3 regions of the Lentzea flaviverrucosa genome follow, and region 2 is predicted to be linked to each of the others. Evidence: riboswitches for the same ligand, from Rfam matches in the RefSeq annotation. Region 2 holds a riboswitch; each other region holds the start of a gene.
The links. Region 2 has a riboswitch for cobalamin ahead of cobN (cobaltochelatase subunit CobN). Riboswitches for the same ligand answer to the same signal wherever they lie in the genome.
Positions count from the first base shown of each region.

Region 1: another riboswitch for cobalamin. It lies ahead of DFR72_RS06715 (FecCD family ABC transporter permease); the one in region 2 lies ahead of cobN (cobaltochelatase subunit CobN).
Region 3: another riboswitch for cobalamin. It lies ahead of DFR72_RS28850 (prenyltransferase/squalene oxidase repeat-containing protein); the one in region 2 lies ahead of cobN (cobaltochelatase subunit CobN).

Region 1 covers NZ_QQAU01000002.1:129,246-135,706, reverse strand. The annotation lists gene DFR72_RS06730 (S8 family serine peptidase) at 1-413, shown strand, start outside; gene DFR72_RS06725 (3-isopropylmalate dehydrogenase) at 696-1,733, shown strand; gene DFR72_RS06720 (YciI family protein) at 1,803-2,222, opposite strand; cobalamin riboswitch at 2,317-2,445, shown strand; gene DFR72_RS06715 (FecCD family ABC transporter permease) at 2,480-3,502, shown strand; gene DFR72_RS06710 (ABC transporter ATP-binding protein) at 3,502-4,242, shown strand; gene DFR72_RS06705 (ABC transporter substrate-binding protein) at 4,239-5,216, shown strand; gene cimA (citramalate synthase) at 5,785-6,461, shown strand, end outside.
Region 2 covers NZ_QQAU01000019.1:167,456-173,916, forward strand. The annotation lists gene DFR72_RS40965 (precorrin-2 C(20)-methyltransferase) at 1-642, opposite strand, end outside; gene DFR72_RS40970 (precorrin-8X methylmutase) at 639-1,259, opposite strand; gene DFR72_RS40975 (hypothetical protein) at 1,256-2,368, opposite strand; cobalamin riboswitch at 2,377-2,511, shown strand; gene cobN (cobaltochelatase subunit CobN) at 2,547-6,113, shown strand; gene DFR72_RS40985 (helix-turn-helix transcriptional regulator) at 6,074-6,461, opposite strand, start outside.
Region 3 covers NZ_QQAU01000010.1:170,674-177,134, forward strand. The annotation lists gene DFR72_RS28835 (CbiQ family ECF transporter T component) at 1-115, opposite strand, end outside; gene DFR72_RS46445 (hypothetical protein) at 126-896, opposite strand; gene DFR72_RS28845 (hypothetical protein) at 893-1,306, opposite strand; gene DFR72_RS28850 (prenyltransferase/squalene oxidase repeat-containing protein) at 1,306-2,517, opposite strand; adenosylcobalamin-variant (AdoCbl-variant) riboswitch at 2,552-2,623, opposite strand; gene DFR72_RS28855 (FAD-dependent monooxygenase) at 2,718-3,806, opposite strand; gene DFR72_RS28860 (terpene synthase family protein) at 3,897-6,041, opposite strand; gene DFR72_RS28865 (Uma2 family endonuclease) at 6,185-6,461, opposite strand, start outside.

The DNA of each region.
Region 1 (6,461 bases), on a different contig from region 2:
TGAACGGCCTGTTCGGTGACGTCGACGCGAACGTCCAGGACACCAACGTCGTCGTCCTGCCGGTGCTGCTGAGCGCCCTGGGCATCGACGCGTCGAAGGACACGGCCCGCATCTCGTACGTCGTGGGCACCGGCGGCTACTACCCGGCGCCGGGCAACGCGAACAAGCTGATCGACGTGATCGACCGCAACCTGTCCTTCGACCCGCTCAAGCCGGGTCTGTGGGCGCAGGGCGGCGGCGACGCGGCGCTCTCGTACCTCGCGAAGCCGGGCACCGCGCTCGTCGTCAACAAGAACGAGGCCTCGCTGAAGGCCGACAAGTCCGACGGCCTGCTGGTGCTCAACCACCACAACGCCAACGGCGACCGCGCGTCGGTCGTCCTGGTGAAGTCGGGCGGACGCGGCGCCTACTAGCGCCAGATCGGATGTTTCACGGGAGGCCCGGTTCTTCGTTTGGAACCGGGCCTCCCGGCTCGTCACGGCCCGGAACTGCCTGCCGTCACCCCTTGACGCGACCCCGTTCCTGCGGTCGAGTGACACTCGAAAGTTGGATATGGGCCGTGTGGGTGTCCCGCAGTACGGGAGATAACACCCCGATGGGGTGTCCGGCATGCGGCGAGCACCCGCGATGCCGGTAGCCTTTCGCGAAGGAAAGTAGTCCCACCAATTGGGGACTGACACCTGGGAGGTGTGTGGATGCGGCTCGCAGTGATCCCAGGAGACGGGATCGGGCCCGAGGTCATCGCTGAGGCCCTGAAGGTCCTCAACGAGGTCGTTCCGGCGGCCGAGATCACTCGCTACGACCTCGGCGCGGCGCGCTGGCACGCCACGGGAGAGTTGTTGCCCGAGTCGGTGCTGGGAGAGCTTCGCCAGCACGACGCGATCCTGCTCGGCGCGGTCGGCGACCCGTCGGTGCCGAGCGGAATTCTGGAGCGGGGCCTGCTTCTGAGGCTGCGCTTCGAACTCGACCACCACGTGAACCTCCGCCCGGCTCGTCTCTACCCCGGTGTCCGCAGCCCGCTCGCGGACCCGCCGGAGATCGACATGGTGGTGGTGCGCGAGGGCACCGAGGGCCCGTACGCGGGCAACGGCGGCCTGCTCCGCAAGGACACGCCGCACGAGATCGCCACCGAGGTCTCGCTGAACACCTCGTTCGGCGTCGAGCGCGTGGTCCGGGACGCCTTCGCGCGTGCGTCGAACCGTCCGCGCCGGCACCTGACCTTGGTGCACAAGACGAACGTCCTCACGCACGCCGGCTCGTTGTGGTCGCGCGTCGTCGAGGAGGTGTCGCTGCAGCACCCGGACGTCACCGTGGCTTACCAGCACGTGGACGCGGCGACCATTCACATGGTCACCGACCCGGCCCGCTACGACGTGATCGTCACCGACAACCTGTTCGGCGACATTCTGACCGACCTCGCCGCCGCCGTCACGGGTGGCATCGGCCTGGCCGCGTCGGGGAACATGGACGCGACTCGTCGCAACCCGTCGATGTTCGAGCCGGTCCACGGTTCGGCACCGGACATCGCGGGCCAGGGCATCGCCGACCCGACGGCCGCCGTGCTGTCGGTCGCGCTGCTGCTCGACCACCTCGGCGAGCGCGAGTCGGCACGCAGGATCGAGGCCTCCGTGGCGTTCGATCTCGCCACGCGTGACCACCAGTCGCCGGGGCAGACCTACGCGATCGGTGACAGGCTCGCGGCTCTCGTGTCGTCGAACGTGCGCACGGGCTGAGTTCTGCCAGACGTTGTGAAGCCCCGGCCGGAATCCTCCGGCCGGGGCTTCGGCGTTTCCGCGCGCTGCTCAGAGCTGGCCGTTGGCCTCACGCCACGCGCGCTCCTTCTGGATCCACTCGTTGTCCTGCGGGAACTCGTCGATGGACGGCACCCGGCGGATCTCGGTCTTGAACCCGGGGCCCGTCATCGGCATGCGCTTGGCCCACTCGACCGCCTCCTCCTTCGAGGAGACGTTGAGCAGGTAGAAGCCGTTGAACAGCTCCTTGGTCTCGCCGTACGGGCCGTCCGTGACGACCGGGGGTTCGACGGAGTAGTCGACGACGATGCCCTCGGACGCCTCGGAAAGACCCTCCGCGGCCAGCAGCACGCCGGCGCGGATCAGCTCCTCGTTGAACGCGCCGACCGTCTCCAGCATCTTGTCGAAGTCGAACTCGCCCATGTTCGCGAAGGCCTCGTCGGTGGCGCGCATGATCAGCATGTACTTCACGGTGTGTCTCCCTGCTCGCTGTCTTCCTCGGTGACGCCCACAGGTCGAACGGGCGCGGGCTGGATCGACATCACACCCCCAGAATTTCCGAACTTCCTGTTTCCGCAGGTAGGGTCGCCTCAGTCGTGCGTGGGGGAAGTCCGGTCGAAGTCCGGCGCTGACCCGCAACGGTAGGCCTCCTCGTGAGGACGAGCCCGAACACCCGCACACGGCCGGCCTGTGTTTCCGATTCCGCCGTGGACTGCGGGAAGGACCAAGTGATCTCCAAGATCGGCGCGCTCATCGGCGTGCTCGTCGTCAGCATCGTGGCGGGCGTCGCGCTCGGCCCCGTCTCCGTTCCGTTCGGCGTCACCGCCGACCTGCTCTGGGAGGCGTTCACCGGCGGTACGATCCCCGCCGGCCTCGCCGGGCAGTACCACATCGTCTGGGACATCCGGCTTCCCCGCGTCCTGCTGGCCGCCGTCGTGGGCGCGGGCCTGAGCACCGTCGGCGTGGCGATCCAGGCCATGGTCCGCAACGCGCTCGCCGACCCCTACGTGCTCGGCATCTCGTCGGGCGCGAGCGTGGGCGCGACGGCCGTGGCGACGCTCGGGGTGCTCTCCGGCCTCGGCGTCTACGCGCTGTCCGTGGGGGCGTTCCTGACCGGCCTCGGCGCCACCGCACTGGTCTACATCACCGCGCGCACGAGCCGAGGGCTCACACCGTTGCGACTGGTGCTGACCGGAACCGCGCTGGCGTACGGGTTCTCCGCCGTGGCGATGCTGCTGGTGTTCCAGGCGCCGCGAGGTGAGGCGGCGCGGGCCGCCATGTTCTGGTTGCTCGGCAGCCTCGGCGGTGCGAACTGGCAGTCGCTGCCCGTCGCCGCCGTGGTGACCGCGGCGGGCATCGTCTACCTGGCGACCAAGGCGCGGCAGCTCAACGCGATGGCGATGGGCGACGAGACCGCGACCACGCTCGGCGTGGCCGTGAACCGGTTCCGCACGCACCTGTTCATCGTCACCGCGGCCATGACCGGCGTGCTGGTGGCGGTCAGCGGGGCCGTCGGGTTCGTCGGGCTGATGCTGCCGCACCTGACGCGCATGGTCGTGGGCGCCGACCACCGCAAGGTGCTCGCCCTCGCGCCGCTGGCCGGAGCCTCGTTCCTGGTGTGGGTCGACGTGGCCGCGCGGATGCTCGCGGCGCCGGAGGAACTGCCGCTCGGCGTCATCACCGCCGCGCTCGGCGTGCCGTGCTTCATCTTCCTGATGCGCCGCAGGTCGTACGTCTTCGGAGGCAGCTGATGCGGGTCGAGCTCACCGGCGTCACCGTCCGGAACATCGTCTCCGACATCACGTTGCACGCCTCGGCCGAGGTCGTCGGCATCGTCGGCCCGAACGGCAGCGGCAAGTCCACGACGTTGCGCTGCGTGTACCGGGCGCTGAAGCCGGACGCGGGCACCGTCGTGCTCGGTGGCGAGAACGTCCACAAGCGACACTTCGTCGCCCGCCACCTCGCCGCCCTGACCCAGGAGTCGCAGGTCGAGTTCGACTTCACGGTCGCCGAGGTCGTGGAGATGGGCAGGCTGCCGCACGACCGTGATCCCGCCCGTGACGCGCGGGTGGTGTCCGACGCGCTGGCCACGGTGGACGTGTCGCACCTCGCCTCCCGCAGCTTCCTCAGCCTCTCCGGCGGCGAACGCCAGCGCGTGCTCATCGCGCGCGCGATCGCCCAGGAACCACGCGTGCTCGTGCTCGACGAGCCGACGAACCACCTCGACATCCGCCACCAGCTCGACGTCCTCGGGCTCGCGCGCGGACTGGGCATCACCGTGCTCACCGTCCTGCACGACCTGAACCTCGCCGCGTCCTACTGCGACCGCCTGTACGTCCTCGACGAGGGCCGCGTGGTCGCGTCCGGCACACCGGCCGAAGTCCTGGTCCCCGAACTGATCGCCAAGGTCTTCCACGTCACCGCGCACGTGGTCGCTCACCCCACAACGGGAGTGCCCCAGCTCCTGTTCGACCAGGAGGTCACCCCTTGAGAACCGTTGTCCTGGCCGCTGTGCTGCTGGTTTCCGGCTGCGGCGCCACGGTCGCCCAGGAACCCTCCACGTCCGACCCCGTGACGATCACGAACTGCGGCCGGCAGGTCACGTTCGACAAGATCCCGTCCAAAGTGGTCACCAACGACACCGGCATCACCGAGCTGATGTTCGCGCTGGGCCTGAAGGACCGGATGGCGGGCTACGTCGTCTCCGGCGTCGACACCGTCGACGTGCGCACCTCGCCCTGGAAGGCCGACTTCGAGAGCGTGAAGCACCTGTCCGATCTCGTGTCCAAGGAGGTCGTGCAGGGCGCGAACGCGGACCTCGTCTTCGCCGGCTGGAACTACGGGTTCAGCGAGAGCACCGGCTTCACCCCGGACGCGTTGAAGGCCCTGGGGATCGGGACCTACCAGCTGACCGAGGCCTGCCGCAACGGTGTCGGGAAGCAGCGGGGGATCATGCCCGCGCTCGACGCGCTGTACACGGACCTGCGCAACCTCGGGAAGATCTTCCGGGTCGAGGCCAAGGCCGAGGAACTGGTGAGGACCTACCAGGAGCAGATCGCCAACGCCGGACGGCTGATGGCCGGGAAGCCGCGGCCGAAGGTGTTCCTCTACGACAGCGGGCAGGACCAGCCGTTCACGTCCGGGAAGAACGCGGCGCCGCAGGACATCATCGCCAAGGCCGGCGGGGACAACATCTTCGGGGACCTGAACGACAGCTGGACGACGGTCAACTGGGAGACCGTGGTGCAGCGTGATCCCGAGGTCGTGCTCATCGTGGATTATGCGGACGGGGAGGCGAACACTCCCCAGCAGAAGCAGGCGTTCCTGGAGGGATTCGCGCCGTTGGCCAACTCACCTGCTGTGAAGGGGAAGCGGTTCTTCTCGTTGCCCTATGCGGCGTTGGTGGAGTCGCCTCGCAACGCGGCTTCGATCGAGGCGTTCGCGAAGTTCCTGGCCGGGAGCTGAGTCGCGGGCCGGGTTGCGGGTAGGCGGTCACGTTCCAGCGGAGGGCGCCTGCCGTGCGGCCCGTCGCCTTGCGAGGGTGGTCCTGCGGGTCGTGACGGAACTGCGCGGGGTTGCGATTAGGGCTTTACCTCGAGCCTCTGGCGGGACGCTTGGACGGCCGGGAAAAGGCCGGGCTGAAAGCGCCCGGCCGTGCCCGTGAGGGGAGCATCCCGCCCCTCAAGGTCAAGCCCCAATCGGCATGAGCGGGGTGCACCGCAACCCGGCGCCCTAGGTTCAGACGGCTCGCTTCGCATCGCCACACCAGGCCTCGTGCGCGATGCCTGCCGTGCGGGCCGTCGCCTTGCGGAGGTGGTGTCACAGGCGTGAACCCGTGACCAGATAGTGGGAGATTTCCTCCCGTCGCTTGGTACGCCGAGCGGAGCTGTGGCAGCATCCGGGACATGGTTCAGCACATCGCCATCATTATTGACGAGCGCGTCGGGTAGTTGCCGCCCCTGGCACCCGACGCGCAGACCTCTCGCATCCCGCGGGGGGTCTTTTTGTTTGCCCGGATGAGGAGATGACCCCGATGGCCGGCCCGACCGACGCATTCCACGTCTACGACACGACGTTGCGCGATGGCGCACAACGTGAGGGCATTTCGTACTCCGTCACGGACAAGCTCGCGGTCGCGCGGCTGCTGGACGGGCTCGGCGTCGGGTTCATCGAGGGCGGCTGGCCCGGCGCCATGCCTAAGGACACGGAGTTCTTCGCGCGTGCGGCGGCCGGTGACCTGGAGCTGAAGCACGCCAAGCTGGTCGCGTTCGGGGCGACGCGCAAGGCCGGGGCCAAGGTCGAGGAAGACCCGCAGGTCAAGGCGTTGCTCGACTCGCAGGCGCCGGTGGTGACGCTGGTGGCCAAGTCGGACCTCAGGCACATCGAGCGCGCGTTGCGCACGGATGCCGGGGAGAACCTGAAGATGGTGCGCGACACCGTCCGGTTCCTGAAGGACCACGGCAGGCGCGTCTTCCTCGACGCCGAGCACTTCTTCGACGGGTACGCGTTCTCACCCGACACGAGTCTGCGCGTGCTGGAGTCCGCTGTGGAGGGTGGCGCGGACGTCGTCGTGCTGTGCGACACGAACGGCGGGCAGTTGCCGCTGGGGCTCGCGGAGACGGTCGCGGAGGTCGTCGCAAAGACCGGTTTCCGAGTAGGAATCCACTGCCAGGACGACACGTCCTGCGCGGTGGCGAACACCCTCGCGGC
Region 2 (6,461 bases):
CGGCGACATCTTCTGCCGGCTGGTCGTGGCGCGCTCGACGTACCAGGCGCCGTCGAGCCGCCCGGCCGTCTCCAGCGCCTCGCGGACGTTGCCGAAAGTGCGGCCCAGCTTGAGGATCGCGGCGCAGTCGGTGTCGGCGAGGCGGGCCGCGAGCTCGGCGGGCGGCAGCGTGCCGGGCAGGATCGTGAGCACCTCGTCGCGTTCCACCAGCGGCGTGCCGAGGACGGCCGACGCGCCGCTCACCGACGTCACGCCCGGGACGACCTCCCACTCGTAGCGGTCGGCGAGACGTTTGTGCATGTGCATGTAGGAGCCGTAGAAGAACGGGTCTCCCGCCGCCAGCACGACGACGTCGCGTCCGGCGTCGAGGTGCGCGGCCAGCTTGGCGGCGGCCTCCTCGTAGAAGGCGTCGATCTCGCCCTGGTAGTCGTCCGTGTCCTCGGTCGTGACCGGGTAGACGAGCTGTTCCAGTACTTGGCCTTCGCGGAAGTACGGCGCCGCGATGGTCTTGGCGACCGACTTGCCGTGCCGGGCGCTGTGGAACGCCACCACGTCGGCTTCGCTGATGAGTCGCGCGGCCTTGACCGTCACGAGTTCCGGGTCGCCGGGACCCAGGCCGACGCCGTAGAGCTTGCCCGTCATTCCTCTTCGCTCGCAATCGCGTTGATAGCCGCCGCCGTCATGGCACTGCCGCCGCGCCGGCCGCGCACCACCAGGAGCTCCAGATCCGTTGCGGCCAAAGCTTCCTTGGACTCCGCCGCCCCGATGAACCCGACCGGGATGCCGAGAACGGCGGCGGGCCGCGGTGCTCCGGCGGCGATCAGGTCGAGGAGGTGGAACAACGCCGTGGGGGCGTTGCCGATCGCGATCACCGCGCCGTCGAACCGGTCGGCGAGCAACTCCAGAGCCGCGGCGCTGCGGGTGTTGCCGATCTCCTGCGCCCGCGCGGGAGTGCGCGGATCCTGGAGGTAGCACAGGACCTCGTTGTCCTTCGGCAACCGGCGGCGGGTCACGCCGGACGCGACCATGTTGGCGTCGCACAGGATCGGAGCGCCCGCACGCAACGCCGCGCGGGCGTCGCGCACGACGTTCGGGGAGAACGCGACGTCGTCCGGCAAGTCGGTCATGCCGCACGCGTGGATCATGCGGACGACGACTTTCGCGACGTCGCCGGGGAACCTGGTGAGGTCCGACTCCGCGCGGATGGTGGCGAAGGACTGGCGGTAGATCTCCGCGCCGTCCCGGATGTACTGCGTCACCTGATCTCCTCGTAGCCGTCGCCGGTCGCGACGAACTCGATCACATCGCCGGCGGGACGACCGCACCGGCGGGCACAGCCCGACCAGTGCACCGCGCCGGGCCTGTCGGACCTGCTCCCTAGAATTGAAATTGGGGGTACCCGGCCTGGCGCGTGTGTGTGGTGCGGCGCATCGGTCCGTGCGGGCGAATCGTTCCGTGCGGGCGCATGGGCCTGTGCGGGCGCATCGACCCAAGCATGACCATCGACCCAAGCGCGCACATCGGCCCGCACGTCGGAGAGCGACTTCGCGCAGCCGGGACGGCCGGTGCAGGCGCTGACGCCGTGCCAGGGGGAGGCGGGGTCGGTGATCAGGCCGGTGACGTCGGTGCCGGCGGGCACGACCAGACCGCGCCACGGCGTCAGGCGGAGCGCGACGCCGGGGAGCTGGGAGGCGTCCAACCGGCCCAGCGGAACACCTGGCGTCAAAGGTGAAGGTGCGACAGGCGTCACAACGGGGGTGAACGCGGCACCGGACGAGACGCCGAAGTGCGCGGTGATCTTTCGCACACCGCCGTCCACTTCGGACAGGCGCCAGGCGGGTCCGCGCATCGACTGGAACAGGCGGGCGGCGGTCACCACGGCGTCCACCGGGTCGGACACGCGGACTCCTGTATCGGTACCGGAGAGCAGGAGCACATCGCCGACGAGGCCGAGGTCGCCGCCCAGCCCGCTCACCGAAGCGCCGACCGTGACCAGGAAACGCCCTGGTAGCGAGGCCAGCTCGGGGTCCGCGCACAGGGCTGTGTCCAGCGCGTCGACCAGGTCCTGGTTGTCGTCCAGGGGCGCCGCGATGATGTTGCGGATGCGCTCGTGCGACCAGGAGGGCAGCAGGCCCGCCGCACGCAACCGCTCACCCAGCTCCACGCCGTCCGCGAGCCCTCTGATCTGGAGGTTCGCGCGCGAGGTCAGCTCGATCGAGCCGTTGCCCAGTTCGGCGGCGGCGAGCCGGACCACGTCCCACTGAGCAGCGGAAAGAGTGCCGCCGGGCACCCGGATGCGCGCCAGCCCGCCGTCGGCCGCGGCGTGCAGCTCGACGGCGCCGGGGCAGGCGTCCGGGTGACTACGCATAGGTCGGACTGTAACCCGCCGGTTAGGGTGAGCCCGAACGACGAAGCGCAGGAGGAAGCCGGTGTGAATCCGGCGCGGTCCCGCCACTGTGACCAGCGAACACCGCTGGGAGTCAGGAACTCCGCTTCGCCAGTCACCCGCACTTTGGGGCGAGGACCCCACGAGGGATGGAGCCTGCGTGATCCTGCTGCTGTCGACTTCCGACACCGACCTGCTGTCGGCGCGTGCGAGCGGTGCCGACTACCGGCTCGGCAACCCCGCCCGGCTCACCGTCGACGACCTGCCCGCACTGGTGGACGGCGCCGACCTCGTCCTCGTGCGCATCCTCGGCGGCCGCCGGATGTGGGAGGAGGGCCTCGACTGGCTGCTGGCCGGGGGCCTGCCCGTGGTGGTGCTCGGCGGTGAGCAGCAGCCCGACGCGGCGCTGATGGAGCTCTCCACGGTGCCCGGTGGCGTCTGCGCGGAGGCGCACCTCTACCTCGCGCACGGCGGCCCGGCGAACCTCACCGAGCTGCACAAGTTCCTGTCCGACACCGTGCTGCTGACCGGCCACGGCTTCGAGGCACCCGCCGCCACTCCCTCGTGGGGTGTGCTGGAACGGGAGACCCGGCCGGAGGAGGGCCCGACGGTCGCGGTGCTCTACTACCGCGCGCACCACGTCGCCGGGAACACGGCCTTCGTGCACGCCCTGTGCGACGCGATCGAGGCCAAGGGCGGCAGGCCGCTGCCGGTGTACTGCTCCTCGCTGCGCACCGCCGAACCCGAGCTGCTCGACACGCTGCGCGAGGCCGACGCGCTGGTCGTGACGGTGCTCGCGGCCGGTGGCACGAACCCCGCCAAGGCGTCCGCCGGTGGCGACGACGAAGCGTGGGACGTCGGCGCGCTGGCCGCGCTCGACGTGCCGATCCTGCAGGGCCTGTGCCTCACGTCGAGCCGCGAGTCCTGGGACTCCAACGACGACGGACTGTCTCCTTTGGACACCGCGACCCAGGTCGCGATCCCCGAGTTCGACGGCCGGATCATCACGGTTCCGTTCTCCTTCAAGGAGATCGACGCCGACGGCCTCACGGTCTACGTCGCCGACCCGGAACGGGCGCTGCGCGTCGCGGGCATCGCGGTCCGGCACGGCCGTCTGCGCCACATCCCGGTCGCGGAACGCAAGGTCGTCGTGATGCTGTCGGCGTACCCGACGAAGCACTCCCGCATCGGCAACGCGGTCGGGCTCGACACGCCCGCGTCGACCGTCCGGCTGCTGAAGGCCATGCAGGAGCACGGTTACGACATCGGCGACGAGCTGCCGGGCGTCCAGGAGCTCGACGGCGACAAGCTGATCCACGCGCTGATCGCCGCCGGTGGCCAGGACGCCGACTGGCTGACGCAGGAGCAGTTCGAGAGCAACCCGATCCGCATCGCGGCGGCCGACTACCGCGAGTTCCACGAGACGCTGCCCGACGAGTTCCGCGAGTCGATGCGCGAGCACTGGGGTGAGGCGCCGGGCTCGTTGTTCGTCGACTTCTCGAAGTCGAAGGACGGCGAGATCGTGCTGGCCGCGCTGCGGTCCGGCAACGTCGCGGTGATCGTCCAGCCGCCGCGCGGGTTCGGCGAGAACCCGATCGCGATCTACCACGACCCCGATCTGCCGCCGTCGCACCACTACCTCGCGGCGTACCGGTGGATCGAGTCGAACTTCGGCGCCGACGCCGTCGTGCACGTCGGCAAGCACGGCAACCTGGAGTGGTTGCCGGGCAAGACGGTCGGCATGTCGGCGTCCTGCGGCACGGACGCGGCGCTCGGCGACCTGCCGCTGATCTACCCGTTCCTCGTCAACGACCCCGGCGAGGGCACGCAGGCGAAGCGGCGTGCGCACGCCACGCTGGTCGACCACCTCGTGCCGCCGATGGCCCGCGCCGACAGCTACGGCGACATCGCGCGCCTGGAGCAGCTGCTCGACGAGTACGGGAACATCTCCGCGATGGACCCGGCCAAGGTGCCGGCGATCCGCGCGCAGATCTGGACGCTGATCAAGGCCGCGAAGCTCGACCACGACCTGGGACTCGACGACCGGCCCCACGACGCGGAGTTCGACGAGTTCATCCTGCACGTCGACGGCTGGCTGTGCGAGGTCAAGGACGTCCAGATCCGCGACGGCCTGCACATCCTCGGTGAGGCTCCCACGGGCTCCGTCCGCGTCAACCTCGTGCTGGCGATGTTGCAGGCGCGGCAGATGTGGGGCGGTCAGGTCGCCGCGCTGCCCGGCCTGCGCGAGGCCCTCGGGCTCACGACCACGGGCCGTGAAGACGTCGACGTGGTGGAGGAGCAGGCTCGCGTGCTCGTCCAGGCGATGGAGGACGCGGGCTGGGACCGTTCCGCCGCAGCGGGTCTGCACGAGTCCGAGGACGTGCGGAGGATCCTGGAGTTCGCGGCGGACGAGGTCGTGCCCCGGCTCGCGCGCACCACGGACGAGATGACGAACGTCCTGCACGCGCTGGACGGCGGCTACATCCCGGCCGGCCCGTCCGGTTCTCCGTTGCGCGGCCTGGTGAACGTGCTGCCGACCGGCCGCAACTTCTACTCGGTCGACCCGAAGGCCATCCCGTCGCGCCTGGCGTGGGAGACCGGCCAGGCGATGGCCGACTCGCTGCTGGAGCGCTACCGCACCGAGAACGACGGTGAGTGGCCGCCGTCGGTGGGCCTGTCGGTCTGGGGCACGTCCGCGATGCGCACCGCCGGCGACGACATCGCCGAGGTGTTCTCGCTGCTCGGCGTCCGGCCGGTGTGGGACGACCAGTCGCGCCGCGTCACCGGTCTCGAAGTGATCCCGTTGCAGGAGCTGGACCGGCCGCGCATCGACGTCACGGTCCGGATCTCCGGCTTCTTCCGCGACGCCTTCCCGCACGTCGTGTCCATGTTGGACGATGCCGTGCAGCTGGTGGCCGCGCTGGACGAGCCCGCGGAGCACAACTTCGTGCGGGCGCACATGCTCAAGGACCTGGAGGAGCACGGCGACCAGCGCCGGGCCACGTTGCGCGTCTTCGGTTCCAAGCCGGGTGCGTACGGCGCGGGCGTGCTGCCGTTGATCGACAGCCGCAACTGGCGCGACTCGTCCGACATCGCCGAGGTCTACGCGGTGTGGGGCGGCTACGCGTACGGCCGCGGGGTCGACGGTGTGGCGGCGCGGGCGGACATGGAGTCGGCGTACCGGCGGATCGCGGTGGCGGCCAAGAACATCGACACCCGCGAGCACGACATCGCCGACTCGGACGACTACTTCCAGTACCACGGCGGCATGGTCACGATGGTGAAGGCGTTGACGGGCAAGGCACCCGCCGCGTACGTCGGTGACAGCACGCGCCCCGAGGCCGTCCGCACGCGCACGCTGACCGAGGAAACTTCACGGATCTTCCGGGCCCGCGTGGTGAACCCGCGCTGGATCGGTGCGATGCGCAACCACGGGTACAAGGGCGCGTTCGAGCTGCAGGCGACGGTCGAGTACCTGTTCGGCTACGACGCCACGACCGGCGTCGTCGCGGACTGGATGTACGAGAAGCTGACCGAGAGCTACGTGCTCGACCCGGAGACCCGGAAGTTCCTGCAGACATCGAACCCGTGGGCGTTGCACGGCATCGCCGAGCGCCTGCTGGAGGCGGCCGAGCGCAAGATGTGGGAGCACCCGGAGGAGTCCACTTTGGACGCACTGCGGGCGGCCTACCTGGAGACCGAGGGCGACCTCGAGGACGGCGTCTGATCGACCCGGACGCAGCACTGACCCGGTGACGGATCGAGGCGAGCGGACGCACCGCTCACCCCGATCCCGTCCAGCAGGCCGCTGACCAGGCACAGGTTCATCCCGCACACCAGCTGCGTGTGCCGGTGCGCCAGGCTGTGGAACGGGCAGTTGCCCAGCAGGATCGAGCCGCCGTCCTCCCGCGGTTCGAAACCGAAGCCCGCCAACGCTTCCACCACGCCGTCTGGAGCCTGCGCCGCGAGATCCGCGCCCCACTCGTAGGCGCGCCGGTTCAGGACCTCGCGCGCCGGTTCGCCCGTGCTCTCGGCTTCCACCAACGCGTCCGTGAGCAGATGGCTCGCGGCCTCG
Region 3 (6,461 bases), on a different contig from region 2:
CGACCACGCCCGCCACGGCCAGGACCAGGCCCAGCAGCAACGGGTTGGTCGTGCGGCTGGCCGCGGTGGCGAGCCCGAGGGCCCACAGCCACCACGCACCGGAGTGCAGCTTCACCCCACCGGCCCTACGCGTCTTCCGCGGCGCGGCGACGCCGTGCGACGAGCAACCCCGCCACCACGAGTGCCGCGATCACCAGCACTCCCAGCAGGGTCCACAACCAGCTCGGGCCGGACTTCTCCTCCACCTGCTGCGCCTTCTCCGCCACCGCGGGAACCGAAGTCTCCACCGATGACGCCGTCGTCGACGACGGTGGTGCCGACTCCGGGGAAGACGGTGTGGCAGCGGAAGAAGAGGCCGGCGGCGCGGTGGTCGTCGCCGTCGTGGTCACGGCCGGCGGTCGCTGCGCAGGAGGTTGCCCGGCCGGTGGCTGCGGAGGTGCCGGTTGCCGCGGTGCGGGCGGGGCCGGGGCGGCGGGCGGTGCGATGCCGGGCTGCTCACCGGCGCCGAACGCCCACCCCTCCACGGTTCCACGGGCCGGCACGTAGGTCGCGGCGCCCTGGTTGCTGTACGACCAGGAGCCACCCGCCGGTGCGTGCCAGTACGACCAGTACGCGGTGGCGGGCGAGGCGTTGACGCACTTGTCGGCGTCCGTGCCCGGCCTTCCGCCGATGCGGCAGACGAAACCGGCCTGCCGCGACGCGTAGGTGTAGCCGAAACCGGCCGCGGTCAGTGCCGCGACACCGGAGGCCGGGGTGCCCGGCGCGCAGCCCTGCTGCACGCCGCCGCCGAGGCCGCGGTAGTCCACGACGACGGTCACGCCGTCACAACCGGCCGCGAACGCCGGCACCGGTACGAACGCGGCTACCAGTGCCAGCGCGAGGAAGAGCCTCTTCACGGGGTGGTGCTCGGTGCGGTGCCCGCGCCGAAGGACCAGCCCTCGACGGTGCCGGGAGCCGGGTTGTAGCTGCCGGCGCCCGAGCTGCTGTAGGTCCAGGTGCCGCCGGGCGTGCCGTGCCAGTACGACCAGTACGCGGTGGTCGGGGCGCCGTTGCACGGGTTCGGCAGCGCGTTGATCGTGCACACGAAACCGGGCTGGCGAGGCACGTACCCGACCACGAACTTCACGTTCTGCAAAGCCACGATGCCCGAACTCGGGTCGACCGTGGTGCAGGCCGTCTGGACGCCGCCGCCGAACGAGGTGAAGTCCACCACGACCTTGACGTTGGCGCAGGACGCGGCGGAGGCGGCAGACGTGACCACGAACGAACTCGCGACCAGCGCGAGAACGGCGAGCATGCGGCGCATCACGCACCACCCTTCCGACGACGGGAGACGAGCAGGAGGACGGCGCCGGCCAGCACCGCGAAAGAACCGAACAGGGTCAGCGGCACGGCCTGGTCGGGTCCGGTGACGGCGAGCGGCGGATCGGCCGGTGCTTCGGCGGGACCGCCGGGAGCGGGTGCCACCGGCGTGGTGGTGGCCGGAGGTGGTGTTGTGGTGGTCGTGGTGCAGTCGATCGGCGGCACACCGGGGGTCGCAGACGACGCGGACACCTCGGCGAGGCTCACGCGGGCGAGCCCGAGCATGCCCTGCGTGGTCGCGCGCACGACCGTTCCAGCGTCAAAACCCGTGCTGTCGAAAGCGATCGCGCCGCGCTGGTCGGCAGGTCCGGTGCAGCCGATCTGCAACGTCTTCAGGTATGCCACGGCCTTGTCCGCGGCGGCCTTGCGGCCACCGGCGAGCAGTGCGCCGACCGCGAGGCCGGTGGTGTTGGCGTTCGTCGGCGGCTCCATGGCCTGGAACCCGCCGTCCGCCTGCTGCTGCTTCACCAGCCACTCGACGGCCGCGGCGGACTTGTCCTTCTCGCCGGCCGCGAGCAGTGCCTGCAGCACCATCGCGGTTCCGTCCACATCGGACTTGCACGCCGGCAGGCCGAACGCGATCGGGAACCCGCCGTCGGGACAGGCCGTGGACGCCTGGAACTCCACCGCGGCGGACACGTCTTTGCCCGCCCGGTGCAGCACGATGATCGCGAGCGCCTGGGTGAAGGCGTTGGTCTGCTCGTACGCCGGATCCGTCCTGTCGCGGTACCGGCCGGTGTCGTCCTGCAACGCCACGAGCCGTCCGAGCAGGTCGGCACCGCCGTAGGCCGTGGGATCCTGCCCCAGCGCCTGCGCGACCAGCGCGAGCTTCGTGAGGCCGCCGACGTACGACTCGGCCTCGCCGTCCCCGGCGAACGTCTGCAGCTGCGCCGGCTCGGCCAGCCACGCGGAGGCCTTCACCGCGGTCGACCTGCCCACACCGGCCGCGGCCAGCGCGTAGACGCCGTCCGCCGTCAGCCCGGGATCACCGGAGCTGGGGTCTGCGGGGAAGCGGAGCAGCCGATCGCCCTCGCTGAACTGGCTGACCAGCCACGTTCCCGGCGAAGGTTCCGCCGCCTGTGCCTGGGGTGTCGCCACCAGCGCGGTCGCCACCAAGGCGACCAACGCGGATCTCCTGATCACTGCGCCTCCCATGCCCGCTGTCCTCGACGGGTCGGTGGAGCTACCGCACGCCACGGGCAGTCGGACTATCACCGTTGCGGGTCAGTGCCGGAGTTCCACCGGCTTCCCCCGCGGCGTGCGGATGCTGTTGTCAACCATGGATCGTGCGGGAGGGATCAATTCGAGTCAAATGGCTGTGAGCTGAGCCATTGATCATCACCTCCGCCGGCCGGTCAGTAGCCGGGGAGGCTGAGGCTGTTCACGATCTCGGCGAAGTCGTCACCCGGCGCCCCGCCGGTCTCCACGTTCCGCAGCGCCATGTCCTGGTTCGCGGTCACGTACGGCCGCAGGAGCTCCTCGTAGCGCTGGAAGGCGGCCGACGGGTCCTTCGCGAGCTCACCGGCCAGCACGTACGCGCCGACCAGCGCCATGCTGGTGCCCTGCCCGGACATCGGCGACCCGCAGTACCCGGCGTCGCCGAGCAGCACGACGGTGCCGCGCGACCACGAGTCCATCCGGATCTGGCTCATCGAGTCGAAGTGGAAGTCCGGCGCCTCCCACATGTGCTTCAGGGCGGTCGGCCACACCCAGCCCGCGCCGTCGAACTTCTCGGCGAGCAGCCGGCGCTGGGCGTCGACGTCGCGGTGGTCGAACGACACCTCGCCGTGGAAACCCATGTACACACGGCATTCCGCGTTCAACCGGGCGCTCATGATCCCGCCGCCGACGACCCCGCCCTGCTGGAACGTCTGCCAGTGGTCGAGACCGAGGAAGTTCGGCGCGGTGAAGACGGCGAGGTTCATGCCGAGGTGGCTGATGAACCGCGACTCAGGCCCGAACACGAGCTTGCGGACGTGGGAGTGCAGGCCGTCCGCCCCGACGACGACGTCGAAGTCGCGCGGGGCGGCCTTCTCGAACGTGACGCGGGTGCCGTCGATCGAGGTGATGGTGTCGTCGAAAAGGTACTCGACGCCGTCCGCCGCGTCGAACAGCATCTGGGCGAGGTCGTCGCGCAGCAGTTCGACGTCGGCGCTCGCCAGGTCGCCGCCGCTCAAGGTGTGCGTGGTGGAGCGGAACAGCTCGTTGCCGTCGGCGTCGACCACGTTCATGCCGCGCATGCCGGTGCTCAACGACCGCAGCCTCTCCCCGAGGCCCATGCGCTCGACGACCTCCAGCGCCGGGCCGCGCACGTCGATGGCCTGGCCGCCGGGCCGCAGACCGCGGGCCCGTTCCACGACGGTGACGCTGAAACCGTGGTGGCGCAACCAGTACGCGAGCGCGGGCCCGCCGATGCCGGCGCCGGAGATCAGGACGTTCTTCATGGTGCTGCCCCCTGTGAGCCGGTGTTGCCCACAAGGTGCCGCCAGGCGCTGACCGTCCGCTGACCGTCGGCGGTCAGCGCCTGACCGCGACTACCGGGAGAAGAGCTTCGCGGCCGACGTGCCGATGCCCGACGGCCCCTGGTGGAACGCTCCCACGCTCACCGGGGTCCGGATCTCGTCCTCGCCGTAGCGACTGGTCTCCTCGTGCCAGTTGAGGATCGCGACGATCCAGTCCTTCAGCTCGTCGGCGTAGCGGGTCAGCGACGCACGTGTGGCCGAGTCCAGCGAGAAGTCCTCGAACATCTGCGGCAGGTGCGTCTCGACCGAGGCGATGAACTGCCCGAGGCGGGCGTCCATCAACGCGTAGGTCACCTCGAACGCGCGGGACTGGGAGACACCGAGGAAGTTCTCGATCACCCTCACCATGTTGTGCACTTCGCCCTCGTACTGGATCTCCTTCAGGTACGAGAAGACGTCGTTCATCAGACAGGCGTAATCCATGGCCGACCGTTCCATGGTCTGGATGACGCGAGTTCCCCAGATCTCCGGCGGCACCGTCGTCGAATGCGAGAAACGCGACAGGGAGGTCGTCAGTTCCGAACCGAACGTCGACCGCCTCATCTCCAGGTAGTCGATCGGGTCGGGAATGCGGTTCTGCTGGATGTTGACGACTTCCCACACCCACGCGTCGACCATGTCGTCCACGGTCTGCCGGAACGTCGTGCGGAACTCGGGAGACATGGGGCCGGCGGTCTTCTGCCACAGGTCGGCCAGGCTGCGTTCCGTCGCGTTGACCGGCACCAGGGTCGGCACCATGTCCAGCGGCATGCACTGCTTGAGCCGTGCGGTCTGCAGCTTCAGGCCGGCCAGGTCGCGCAGGCGCCCGAAGACCCACGGGTAGACGTCGTCGGCATAGGTGCCCCAGGTCAGCCAGCACGCCGAGAGGAACAGCTCGGCCGGGGTCGCGTCCGGGTCGAGCCCCGACGAGCACAGCGCGAGGTCGAACCCGCGGTGCTTGGCCTCGTCCCAGATGCCCTCGCTGTGGATGCCCATCTCCCGGCCCCACACGACGATCTCCTCGCGCACCTGGTCGAGGTGCGGCGACAGGGTCAGCGTGAACGGGACGTCGAAGTCCGGCAGCGTGTACGGCTCGACGGTCTTCGGCGTGCTGGAGAACTGCCGGAGCCGCTGCGGCATGGTCTTGGCGTACGAGCCGAGGATCCCCAACTGGGGCTTCGGGGCCTTGTTCATGTACCGCGACGACCGCAGGTGCCACTCGTGGCCGCCCGCCTGCCAGTCCTGAAGGCCCTTCACGTAGCCCAGGACGGCAGCGCGCCCGATGGGGTCGATGGCGTGCTCGTCCAGCAGGATCGGCACCTCGGTGAGCGCCGTGTGCTCGAACTGGTGCAGCCGCGAGGTCAGCAGGTCGTTGACGGCCTCGGCGGCCTGCTGCGTGGGCAGGTCGAGGAACTTCTCGAACACCAGCACGCCGTTGGAGAGCTCACCCTCGTCGAGCACCTCGCGTTCGTAGGAGAACAGGTCGTTGCGCAGGTGCACGGCGTCGCTGAACGTGTCCCTGAGGACGCCGATGGGCCGTGACAGGGCGATCCGTGCGGGCACCTCGAGGCCGACGGCGTGCTCGACGAGGTTCGCGGACCACGGCGCGCCACCGACCTTGCGGCGCATCTCGACGTACTCGATGGGGTTGGACAGCCTGCGGGCGCTGATGTTGTGCAGCTCCCACATCGACTCGTCCAGCAGGTGCTTGGTGTTGGCCGCGAACCGTTCGCGCCAGTCGAGCGAGTGGGTGGGCACCGTGCGGCGCCAGAGGTCGGCGAGGCCCTTCTCCACCGGGTTCTCCGGCGTGGCCGTGATGGCGCCGTTGACCGGCATGAACAGCGGCAGCCGGTCGAGGTAGGCCTGCGCGCCCCCGATGTCCGGGTTGCGCTTGTAGAGCTCGACGAAGTGGTCGTCGAAGTAGAAGACCCACACGTACCAGTCGGTGATGAGGTCGAGCACCTCACCGTCGCAGTCTGGGTGGGTGTACGCGCAGAGCAACGCGTAGTCGTGCGACTCCAGGTCCTCTTCCGTCCAGATGACGGTGCCGTGCTGCGGCACGTCGACCATGTCCATCTCGCGTGCCCAGGCACGGGTGTGGACGCGGGCGCGTTCGAGGTTCGGGTTCAGCCGGGCCGGGTAGGGCGTGTAGAACTCCGGCAGCTGGAACGGCTGCATGTGCGTTGGACCTCCGCGCGTTGGGCTGACGCACTGCACGCAACCAGCCCCGCGCACGGGGGCGCCAGATGGTGAAACCGTGATCCACACGTGCGTGGATCTCTGTCGCCCGTTCAGCCCAACCCGGTCCGCCCGGCGAACACTCAGCGCACGAGGGACTGGGCGCTGAGTTTCACCGAGAACGGGAATTGCAGCTCGATGATCTCCTCGCCCTCGGAATGCGCCTGCTCGACGTAGACGCCGTTCTCGAGGTGCAGGCACCGCAGCCACGGACGGTCGTAGTCGATCATCCAGTAGTTCTCGCAGCCGACTTCCTGGAACTTCGCCCGCTTGAGTTCGAGGTCCACGTGCCGCGTGCGGGGTGACAGGACCTCGACCGCCAGCACCGGCGGCCCGATGAGCGCCTGTTTCGAGAACTGC